Regions from separate parts of the Microbacterium sp. KNMS genome, predicted to be linked through region 2. Evidence: predicted binding sites of a transcription regulator. Region 2 holds the regulator's gene; the other holds the start of a gene.
What was found. The regulator LexA, encoded in region 2, represses DNA repair genes until DNA is damaged. The targets are predictions, from matches to a motif close to TCGAACANNTGTTCGA.

Region 1: the regulator LexA is predicted to act here: its motif matches at 3,044-3,059, upstream of ACWXWW_RS11975 (Rv2578c family radical SAM protein).

Annotation. Positions count from the first base shown of each region.
Region 1 covers NZ_JBSQBP010000018.1:6,153-11,708, forward strand. Annotated here, with positions in the region: gene ACWXWW_RS11960 (hypothetical protein) at 1-19, shown strand, start outside; gene ACWXWW_RS11965 (hypothetical protein) at 27-509, opposite strand; gene ACWXWW_RS11970 (aldose 1-epimerase family protein) at 1,059-1,976, shown strand; gene ACWXWW_RS11975 (Rv2578c family radical SAM protein) at 1,981-3,036, opposite strand; gene ACWXWW_RS11980 (M15 family metallopeptidase) at 3,143-4,126, shown strand; gene ACWXWW_RS11985 (siderophore-interacting protein) at 4,137-4,976, opposite strand; gene ACWXWW_RS11990 (energy-coupling factor transporter transmembrane component T) at 4,999-5,556, opposite strand, start outside.
Region 2 covers NZ_JBSQBP010000001.1:25,201-30,756, reverse strand. Annotated here, with positions in the region: gene ACWXWW_RS00155 (alpha/beta hydrolase family protein) at 1-1,874, opposite strand, end outside; gene ACWXWW_RS00150 (methylenetetrahydrofolate reductase) at 2,020-2,958, shown strand; gene lexA (transcriptional repressor LexA) at 3,028-3,711, opposite strand; gene ACWXWW_RS00140 (LysM peptidoglycan-binding domain-containing protein) at 3,963-4,316, shown strand; gene ACWXWW_RS00135 (histidinol-phosphate transaminase) at 4,344-5,423, shown strand; gene hisB (imidazoleglycerol-phosphate dehydratase HisB) at 5,467-5,556, shown strand, end outside.

The DNA of each region.
Region 1 (5,556 bases), on a different contig from region 2:
GCCTGGGTGCGAACAGTAAGAGCGCGTCAGAGGTTCTTCAGCCGCTCGGCGTCGTACTCGGCGATCGTCTCGGGTGGGCGCCCTCTGCGGGGCGCATGGCGGTCGATGTAGTCAAGCACCGCCCATTCAGCCGCCTGCGTCAGGCGCGAGCGGCTCACAGTGATGATCACGATGAGCGCGGCAACGGTATTCGCGATCGCGTAGGCCGCGATGGCGACCACAACGAGGACGTGAGGTGAACCCGTTCCGAGCCACCACGCTGCGGCGGCGCACGCGCCGAGATTGACGAGGACGGCGGCGAGGTAGGCGTCGAGCAGGTCGTCCAACGGAGCCAGCTGAGTCGGAATGCACCGTGCCCGCAGCGCGGTGCGTATGCGACGCGGCATCAGTGCGCTGGCTATGACGATGAGCGTGCGAGTGCCCATGTCGACGAAGCCGGCTCGCCACCACGCCGCCGAGCGCCACCATCCCGGTGGGAAGTCGTCACGGACGTCCTGACGGAAGCCCACGTCACATCATCTCCGGCGATCTCGCGCTGCGCGTCGCGTGAGCGGAGCCGGCGCTGGTGTGGCGGTCGGCCTCGGCGCCGCAGTGGGAGGCTGCGCCGGTGTGCTCGCGGGCGGCATCGCGTGTGCCGGCGGTACCGGTGCCGGCGGGCGCGCCGGAACGGCCGCCCTAGTTGGAACGGGGCGTACCGCAACTGGCGGGGGTGTCGGAACGGGTTCGACACCCGTGACGCGCTCGGTCTGCCGGGGGACATGCGCGGCGGATCGGGCACGGCCGTCGCCGGTTGCGGCGCGGCCGCTGACGGCTCGCGCTGAAGCGAAAGCCGAGTGCGAGCGCATGACTCGCTTCCCCTGACTTGTCGCGCGCTCAATCTACCCCATTCAAGAGAGACGCGAATGGCTATCGAATTGACCACCGGTCGATTCGCATAGGGCAGTCCGACGCGATCTGCTTCGATCGAGTGCCGCCAGCGAGCCGCGCCGGCGGGCTCGGACGGCCGCGGAGCGCGATACTGGGGATGCGGCGGGTGGTCGCGGAAGCAGGGAGTGGCGATGAAGCGAATCGATCCGACCGGCGAGCAGGTCGTTCTCCGGGCACAGGGCGCGTTGGGCGAGGTCACCGCGCAGATCGCGCAGGTCGGGGCGTCGCTGCGCGCGCTGACGGTCGGCGGCGTCGACCTCGTGTCGCGGTACCCGGAAGGCGAGCGGACGCCATCCGCATCGGGCATCGTGCTCGTGCCATGGCCGAACCGCATCCGCGACGGACGCTGGTCGCAGCGCGGCGCCACGGAGCAGCTCGGCATCTCCGAGCCGAAGTACGGCAACGCGAGCCACGGGCTGCTCCGCTTCGCGCCGTACGAGATCGTCGCGGGCGACGCCGAGGCGACGCTGTCGGCCGTCGTCTATCCCCAGACCGGCTACCTGTTCACCCTCGCCACGAGCGTGACCTACACCCTGGTCGACGACGGGCTCGCGGTGACGCACCGCATCCGGAATGCGGGAGATGGCGAGGCGCCCGTCGCGCTCGGCACTCACCCGTTCTTCGAGATCGGCGGCGTCGACACGGCGGATCTCGTCATCGCTGCGCCGGGGACGACCTGGTTCGAGGTGGACGACCGGATGCTGCCCGTCGCCGAGCACGACGTCGACGACGCGACAGACCTCCGCGGCGGCGTGCGCCTCGGCGACGTCGCGCTCGATCGCGCGTACGGCGACGTCGTGCGAGGGGAGGACGGGCTCGCCCGCACCACTCTGACCGCACCCGACGGGCGCACGCTCACCGTGTGGCAGGACGAGAGCTTCGGCTTCGTGCAGGTCTTCACGACCGAGAACTATCCCGGGCGCGACCTGGCCGTCGCGATCGAGCCGATGACCGCCCCCGCCGACGCCTTCAACTCCGGTCGAGCGCTCACGTGGCTCGCGCCCGGCGAGGAGTGGGTGCTGCGGTGGGGCGTGTCGTACTCGGGGTGAGCGCTCAGAACAGCGTGGGCGCCGCCGCCGGAGCCGAGCGCGTCTCGATGAACCGCGGTGCCGCGCGCGGCGTGACGCGTGTGCGCGGGGGCTCGTCCTCCTCGGCATAGCCGTTCAGTCCGTGCGCGCGGATGAGCGGGCGGATGCGCTGCGCGAGCCACGTGCGGTACCCCTTCGGCGCCTCGACGGACGCCCCGGGATAGAGCCCGCGATACGCGGGGACGAGGTCGGGATGCTCGCGCTGCAGCCACTGGAAGAACCACGGCTTGACGCCGGGCCGCAGATGAAGCGCGCCGTAGACGACCCGGTGCGCTCCCGAAGCCTTCACGCGCGCGAGCGCATCGTCGAGCGCTTCGACCGAGTCGCTGAGGTGCGGCACGATCGGCATGAGGAAGACCTGCACCCGGAATCCGAGGTCGGCCGCCGCGCGGACCGTGTCGAGCCGCGCCTGCGCCGAGGGCGTCCCCGGCTCGATCGCGTGCTGGAGCGCATCGTCGTAGACGGCGATCGACATCGCGAGCGAGATGTCGACATCCGCTCTGCGCCTCGCGAGCTGCGGGAGATCCCGCCGCAGCAGCGTGCCCTTCGTGAGGATCGAGAACGGCGTCCCCGAGTCCGCGAGCGCATCGATGATGTCGGGCATCAGCCGGTAGCGCCCCTCCGCTCGCTGGTACGGGTCGGTGTTCGTGCCGAGCGCGACGTGCTCGCGCTGCCACGACGGGCGGGAGAGCTCGCGCCGCAGCACCTCTGCGACATTCACCTTCACGACGATCTGGGAGTCGAAGTCGCGCCCGGCGTCGAGCTCGAGGTACTCGTGCGTTCCGCGAGCGAAGCAGTACACGCAGGCATGGCTGCAGCCCCGATACGGGTTGATCGTCCAGTCGAACGGCATCGAGCTCGGCCCGGGAACGTGGTTCAGCGCCGACTTGGCCATCACCTCGTGGAACGTCATCCCCGCGAACTCGGGTGTGGTGACGGTCCGCACGCCGGCGTCGACGCGGTCGAGACCGGGGAGTGCCGATGCGTCCACGGCACCCAGACGCTGCCCCTGCCACCTCATCCCTCCATAGAACAGATATCCGAAACTGATGTCAAGTCTGCACTGGACAGAAGTTCGATCTGGGGAGTCGGAGGATCGTCAGGGTCGGGTCCGCGACAATGGGGGCATGACGAACGGGCGCTACGCACGGCGCCGCGGGCTCGTCGCGCGACATGCGGCGCGGCCGCCGCGGCTGCTCTCGGGGCGCGGCCTCGTCGTGCTCGCGACCGCAGCGGGCGTCGTCGCCGCGTGCGTCCTGGGTGCCGTCTGGTCGGTCGCCCACGACGAGCGCCCCGCGCACGCGTCGTCCGTGCAGACGGCGTCGCCGGCGCCCGTCGAGACGCCTCCCGGCTCGATCGAGTCGCTGCCCGTGCCGCAGTTCGAGGTGGTCGTCGCGGAGGATCCGTGCCAGTCGCCCGCCGCAGCGGCGGCCGGAGACGCCGCCGCGGTCATCGCCGCGTTCGGCGGAGCGGAGGAGTTCCGCGAGGCCGCGGCGGAGGGCGCCTCGTGCATCCGCCTCGACGACCCGACGCAGCCCTGGGTCGTCGTGAACAAGCAGCGGCCCGTGAACCCGATCGACTACGCCCCCGAGGTGATGGTGCCCGCGGGTACGCGGAGCCTCGTCGGCGGCGGCCTGCGGCCGGACGCGGCCGCCGCTCTCGACGCGCTCGTGGCGGATGCCGCCGCATCGGGCGCGGGGGACGTGGCGCTCCAGAGCGGGTACCGCTCGTATCAGACCCAGGTCAGCACGTTCCAGGGGCAGATCGGCGCGCTCGGAGAGGAGGGCGCCGAGGCGATCTCCGCGCGCCCGGGCTTCAGCGAGCACCAGCTCGGTCTCGCCGCCGACGTCGTGGCCTGCACGTCGGGCGGCTGCGGCACGATCTACGACATCGCCGGCACGCCGCAGGGCGACTGGATCGTCGAGAACGCGTGGCGGCACGGCTGGATCGTCCGCTACGAGAGCGGCCACACCGACACGACCGGCTACAACCCGGAGCAGTGGCACCTGCGCTACATCGGGGTCGAGCTCGCGCAGGCCTACCACGAGGGCGGCTACCACACGCTCGAGGAGTTCTTCGGGCTCCCCGCTGCGCCCGACTACGCCGACTGAGCGGCCTCGGTCACCCGCCCGCGCCGGCCCCGACCCGCCAGTATCCGCAGAAGCCGATATCGGCCTTGTCGACGCCGCGCTCGTGGACGAGGAGCCGTCGCGCGCCGGTGGCGAGCTGCTGCTCCCCGACGAGGAAGGCGTGGAAGCGCTCGGTCGGGAGCGCGGCATCGCGCAGCGCCGCGAGGGCGGCGGCGCCCGGGCGGGTGTGCGGATCCTCGCGGATGACCCAGTGCACGGCGACTCCCTCGGGGTGCGCGAACGGGAGCGCGTCGTCGTGCGACGGCACCTCGATGATCGCGAGGCCGGTCGCGTCGGCGGGGAGCGATGCGCAGATGCCCGCGATCGCCGGCGCCCCCGTCTCATCCGAGACGAGCACCACGCGATCGGTGCCGCGCTCGGGATGGAAGACGAGGCCCTCGTCGATGATCGCGACGTCCTCGCCCGGCTGCGCGGCGACCGCCCACCTCGGCGCGGGGCCCATCGAGCCGTCCGGAGCCTCGTGCACGACGAAGTCGACGTCGAGCTCGGCGCCCGCCGCGCCATCCGCGGGGCGGAACGCGCGCACGGTGTAGCTGCGCATCGCGGGCCGCATCCCCTCGGGGATCCGCAGGAACTTCAGGTACCCGAAGAGGCGGTTCGCCTTCGCGGGCACCCGCTCGAGCCCCGCCTCCCCGTGCACGGGGAGGAAGATCCGGAACCACTGGTCGTAGCCCATCGGGCGGAAGCGCGCGATGTCGCCGCCGCCGAGGGTGACGCGCATCCAGTGCGGGGAGAGTCGCTGCGTGCGCAGCACGGTCAGGCGCAGCAGCTCCTGCGTCTCGGGCTTCACGAGTCGGCTGGCGACGGCCATGGCGTTCCTTCGGGTCGGGGCGTCAGCCGAACGGGCGGATGAGCGCGATGAGCAGGGCGGTGCACGCCCAGAAGGCGAGGACGAAGACGGTGTCGCGGGTGCGCCAGAGCACGACGTGCCGCTCGGTGCGCGTGGGATGGGCGCCGAACGCGCGCGCATCCATGGCCAGGGCGACGCGCTCGGCATGCCGGATGGCTCCCGCGAGCAGCGGCACGATGGTGCCGAATCCGCGTCGCACTGCCGCGAGCGGGCCCCGGCCGCCGTGGTGCCCGCGCACGCGGTGGGCCGCGCGGATGAGCTCGAGCTCGTGCCGGAACCGGGGCACGAACCGGTACGCCGCGAGCGCCGCGTAGCCGATGCGGTACGGCAGCCGGAGCGTCCGGATCGCGGCGCGCACGAGATCGGGCCCCTCGGTCGTCGCGCCGCCGATGAGCGCGAGGGCGAGGAGCGCCGCGAGACGCAGCGACGTCGCGAAGCCGACGGCCAGCGCTCCCGCGTGCAGCCGCCATCCGCCGATCTCCGCGACGACGGGCGTCCCCGCGACACTCGCGGCGTCGGTCCAGATCGAGAACCCCGCGCC
Region 2 (5,556 bases):
CGGATGATCGCCTCGCGTCCGCGGAACCCGTGCGCCTCGCCCTCGAACAGGAGGTAGGCGTGCGGGACCCCGTTCGCCGCGAGCGCGTCGCGCAGCGCCTCGGCCTGCGAGGGCGGCACGACCGGGTCGTCCGCGCCCTGGAGGATGAGGAGGGGCGTGCGGAGCGCTTCGGGGCGAGACAGCGGCGATCGCCTCGCGTACAGCTCCTCCGCCTCGGGGAGCGGGCCGACGAGGCCGTCGATGTAGCGCGCCTCGAAATCGTGCGTCTCGGCGACGAGCATCCGCAGGTCGGCGACGCCGTAGCGGCTGATCCCGGCCGAGAACACGTCGGTGTCGGCGATCGCGCACAGCACGGTCCATCCGCCCGCGGATCCTCCGCGCACCGCGAGGCGCGCGGGGTCGGCGATGCCGGCTTCGGCGATGCCGCGCGCGGCGGCCGCGACGTCCTCGACGTCGACCACGCCCCATCCGCCCTTGAGGCGCTCGCGGTACGCGCGCCCGTAGCCGGTCGATCCGCCGTAGTTGACATCGAGCACGCCGATGCCCCGGCTCGTGAAGTACGCGACCGCGAGGGAGAGGTCGCCCGAGACGTGCGCGGTCGGGCCCCCGTGCACGAGCACGAGATACGGCGGCAGGTCGCCCTCGGGGCCCGTCGCGAGCGGGTTCGTCGGCGGATACGCGAAGGCGTGCACATCCCCGCGCGGCCCGGGGAACGACAGCGGCAGAGCCTCGGGCATCCACGCCGGGTCGAGGTCGGTCTCCCCGCCGCGCACCGGCGCGAAGGTCCGCGCGTCGACGTCGAGGAGCCAGATGCCGCCCGGCGTCCGCGGGCCGGCGCCCGACAGCAGCAGGCGCGCGCCGTCGACGTCCTTGACGAGCATCTGCCCGAGCGGCGTCTCGAGCTCCGTCACCGCCCGCGTTCCGGGATCGACGAGCACGAGCCGGTCGCGTCCGTTCGTCTGCACCGCGGCGATCCGACCGTCCTCGAGCCGCGCGTACCAGCAGGTCCCGAGATTCCAGAGCGGCCCGCCCGTGTCGGCGTCGGCAGGCAGGAGCGGCTCCACGACGGCGCCTCCGGCCGCGTCGAGCCGGGCGCGGCGGAGGTTCCATCGGGCAGGGCCGCCGGGCGCGGCAGGAGGGTCCGCGACGAAGAGGAGCTCATCGTCCGCCGCCCATTCGGGCTGCAGCGCCGACACATCCTGCCCGTCCGCGACGCCGCGCCCGCCGGCGAGTGTTGTCCAGCGGCGCACGCGCCCATCCGATTCGATGCGCCCGACGCGCAGCTCCGCGGCATCCCACGGCATGTCCGGATGGTCCCACGCGATCCACGCGAGCCGGCCAGCGCGCGGTGCGGGGTAGGCGACGAAGTCGCTCCCTGCGACGACGCTCACGATCGCGGACGCGTCCTCCGCCGCGCTGCCGTCGAGCGGGATGACGACGATGTCGCGACGGGGAGCCCCCGTGGCGCCCTGCGTCTCGCGGACCGCCCACAGTCGGCCCTCCGCGAGGACGAGGTCGCCGAACGCCATGCCGGTGCCAGCGGGCGTGAGCGGGATGGGCTCCGCATCGGCCGTGCGCAGGTACACGCGCTGATCCGACTGCTCGACGAAGAGGAGTGCGCCGTCGTCGGCCGCGGTCCACGCGCCGCCTCCGTACTCGTGGACGCGAGACCGCGCGCTCCAGGGCGCGGGAAGAACGCTCGCGCCGTCGCTCGCCCGCAGCACCGCTGTGCGCCCCCGCTCGGCCGCGACGCCCTCGGCCCACCACACGTCGCCCCCGACGAACCGCGCGTCGCCGAGGCGCGGGGAGTTCCCCGCGATGTCGGACGCCGCGATGGGCGACGGCCACGAGCCGAACGGGAGCGTCTGCGTCATGTCCTCCACGGTAACCGGCGACGTTCCGACACGGAGCGTCACAGATGCTCCCGCGCCCGCGCGCGGGCGACTACGGTCGGGAGAGGAGAGGCCGGATGCGGCGGCAGGGGATCGCCGCGGCGACCGGAGAGCACGGAGGAGGGACATGGCGACGTCGGCCACGCCGTTCTCGTTCGAGCTGTACCCGCCGCGCACGCCCGCGCGCACCGCGGCTCTCGAGGAGACCATCCGCCGCCTGGCCGCCGCGGGACCGGACTTCCTCTCCGTCACGTACGGCGCGGGCGGCTCCACGGGCGGTGCGTCGCTGCGCGTGCTGCGGTGGATCCGCGAGAACACGGACGTCGAGCCGCTCGCTCACCTCACGTGCGTCGGCAACGACTACGCGACGGCGAGCGCCCTCATCCGCGAGTTCCTCGACGCGGGCATCCTCAGCTTCCTCGCCATCCGCGGCGACCCGCCCGCCGGGAAGGACGAGGACGACGCGTTCCTGGGCGACCTGCGCACCTCGGCCGAGCTGGTCCAGCTCATCCACCGCGTGCAGGCCGAGCGCGCTCCCTACGGCGAGACGACGATCCCGGGCGTTCCCGAGGCGGTGCGGGTGGACCGCGCCCCGCGTGCGCGCACGCTCGTCGCGGCCTTCCCCAACGGGCATCCGCGCTCGCGCCATCCGCTCGAGCACCTCGATGCGCTCCTCGCGAAGCAGGCGGCCGGCGCAGAGGCGGCGATCACCCAGCTCTTCTTCCATGCCGACGACTACCTGCGCTTCGTCGATCGCGCCCGGGCCGCGGGCGTGACCATCCCGATCCTCCCCGGCATCATGCCCGTGACCTCTCCCGCCAAGCTCGCGCGCATGCTCGAGCTCACGGGCGAGCCCCTGCCGTCGGAGCTGTCGATCGCGCTCGAGGTCGAGCCGACCCCCGAGGGCCGCAGGGAGATCGGCATCGCCTACGCGGCGGACCTCGCGCGCGAGGTGCTCGCCGGCGGGGCCCCCGGCATCCACCTCTACGCCTTCAACGAGCACGAGACGGTGCTCGCGGTGCTGCGCGAAGCCGGGGTCGCGCTGCGCGAGACCGCGGCTTCCTGACCGCCGGTTCGCTCCCGGCACACGAGGAGGGCGGGAGCCGACCGGCTCCCGCCCTCCTCGTGTGCGCCGTCAGACCGCGCGCAGGATAGCGACGACCTTGCCGAGGACCACAGCGTCGTCGGCGAGGATCGGCTCGAACGCCGAGTTGCGCGGGAGGAGCCAGGTGTGGCCGTCGCGCTGACGGAACGTCTTGACGGTCGCCTCGCCGTCGACCATGGCCGCGACGATGTCGCCGTTCTCCGCCGTGCCCTGCGACCGGATGACGACCCAGTCGCCGTCGCAGATCGCCGCGTCGATCATCGACTCGCCGCTGACCTTGAGCATGAAGAGCTCGCCCTTGCCGACGAGCTGTCGGGGGAGGGGGAAGATCTCCTCGACCTGCTGCTCGGCCGTGATCGGGACGCCGGCGGCGATGCGGCCGACCAGCGGCACGAGAGCGGCGTCGCCGACCGCGGGGCCCGAGTCGGCCGGGTTCTCGGCCGCCGAGCCCGGGAGATCGATGAGCACCTCCATCGCGCGGGTCTTGCCGGGGTCGCGGCGCAGGTAGCCGCTCAGCTCGAGCTGCCCGAGCTGATGCGTCACGCTCGAGAGCGACTTCAGTCCGACCGCGTCGCCGATCTCGCGCATGCTCGGCGGGTAGCCGTTGTGCTGGATGGAGCGCTGGATGACCTCGAGGATGGCCAGCTGCTTGTCGCTCAGGTTCTTGCGCCGCCGCGTGCGCGGCTTCTCCTCGCGCGTGCCCGCATCCGTCATGTCGTGCTCCTTCGCTGCCCCGCTCGAATGTCGGAGGTGCGTGATGTGGTGGTCCCGTCAGGACGACGCTAGCGGATCTCGACGGGATTCCGGGAGATTTGTTCGAGCGTGTCTCGCAGAAGTCGCGAAACCTGTTCGAAGAGAGTTCTTGACACCGCGACCACATCGAAGATAGGTTCGGAACATCACTTCGGGTCCGTCTCTCCCGGCCGAGCAGGCGGACTCGAAGTGATCTACAGGAAGGAACCGCCATGCGCACGACCAGCTCCGCTCCGGCACGCTCGACCCGCCTCCGACTCACGGTGCGCGGCCGCCGGGTCCTCGCCGCGCTCGCCGCGGCTCCGCTCGTCGCGGCGATCGGATTCGGGGTGCTCAGCGGCGGCGCGGCCCTCGCCTCGCGCGAGGACAGTGCGCCTGTCGGCACCTTCGACACCGTCACGGTCATGGCGGGCGACACCCTGTGGGACATCGCGCAGGCGGTCGCCCCCGAGGCGGACCCGCGCGACGTCGTCGACGAGATCCTGCACCTCAACCAGCTCCCGGGGAGCGACATCGCCGCGGGGCAGGAGATCGCCATCCCCGCCGCCTACTCGACGGGCGAGTGAGTCCGTCGCGCGCTCTAGCATGGACGGGTGACCGTCTCTCTCGATGACCTCCCCCTGCGCGACGACCTCCGCGGACAGCAGCCCTACGGCGCTCCGCAGGCGCCGCTGCCTGTCGCGCTGAACGTCAACGAGAACACGCACCCGATCCCCGACGAGGTCGCCGACGACATCGCGGACTCGGTGGCCCTCGCGCTGCGGGATGTGAACCGCTACCCGGATCGCGAGTTCACGGCGCTCCGCGAGGGGTTCGCGGAGTACCTCGGGCACGGGCTCGAGCCCGAGCAGATCTGGGCCGCGAACGGCTCGAACGAAGTGCTGCAGCACCTCCTCCAGGCGTTCGCCGGACCGGGGCGGACGGCGTTCGGCTTCGCCCCCACCTACTCGATGTACACGCTGCTGACGCGCGGCGTCGGCGCGACGTTCGTGTCGGGGGAGCGGGGGGCGAACTTCTCCCTCACGCCCGCGAGCGCGGCCGCGCAGGTCGCGGAGGCCCGGCCCGACGTCGTGTTCCTGTGCGCACCGAACAACCCGACAGGGACGCCGCTCGAGAACGACGTCGTGGAGGCCGTCTACGACGCGACCGACGGCATCGTCATCGTCGACGAGGCGTACCGCGAGTTCGCACCCCGCGACGTGCCGTCGGCGCTCCAGCTGCTGCCCGGGCGGCCCCGGCTCGTCGTCTCGCGCACCATGAGCAAGGCGTTCGCCTTCGCGGGCGCGCGCGTCGGCTACCTCGCCGCGGACCCCGCGGTCGTCGACGCCCTCCGCCTCGTCCGCCTCCCGTACCACCTCAGCGCGCTCACCCAGGCGGCGGCCTCCGCGGCCCTGCGTCACGCCGACACGATGCTCGCGATGGTCGACGAGATCGTCGAGCAGCGCGACCGGATCTCGGCCACGCTCGAGGCGCTCGGCTACACCGTGTACCCGACGTGGTCGAACTTCGTCCTGTTCGGCGGCGTGGAGGATCCGCACGCGACCTGGCAGGCGCTCTACGACCGCGGCGTGCTCATCCGCGACATCGGGATCCCCGGACACCTCCGGGTGACAGCGGGGACCGAGGACGAGACGAGCGCCTTCCTCGACGCGCTCGCCGAGATCGGCCGCTGAGCGCGCGAGGAGCCCGGTCGGGTCGCGCCGGTAGAATCGGAGCATGACCCGTACCGCGCGCCGCACCCGTTCCACGAGCGAGTCGAGCATCGAGCTCGAGCTCGACCTCGACGGAACGGGCAGGAGCAGCATC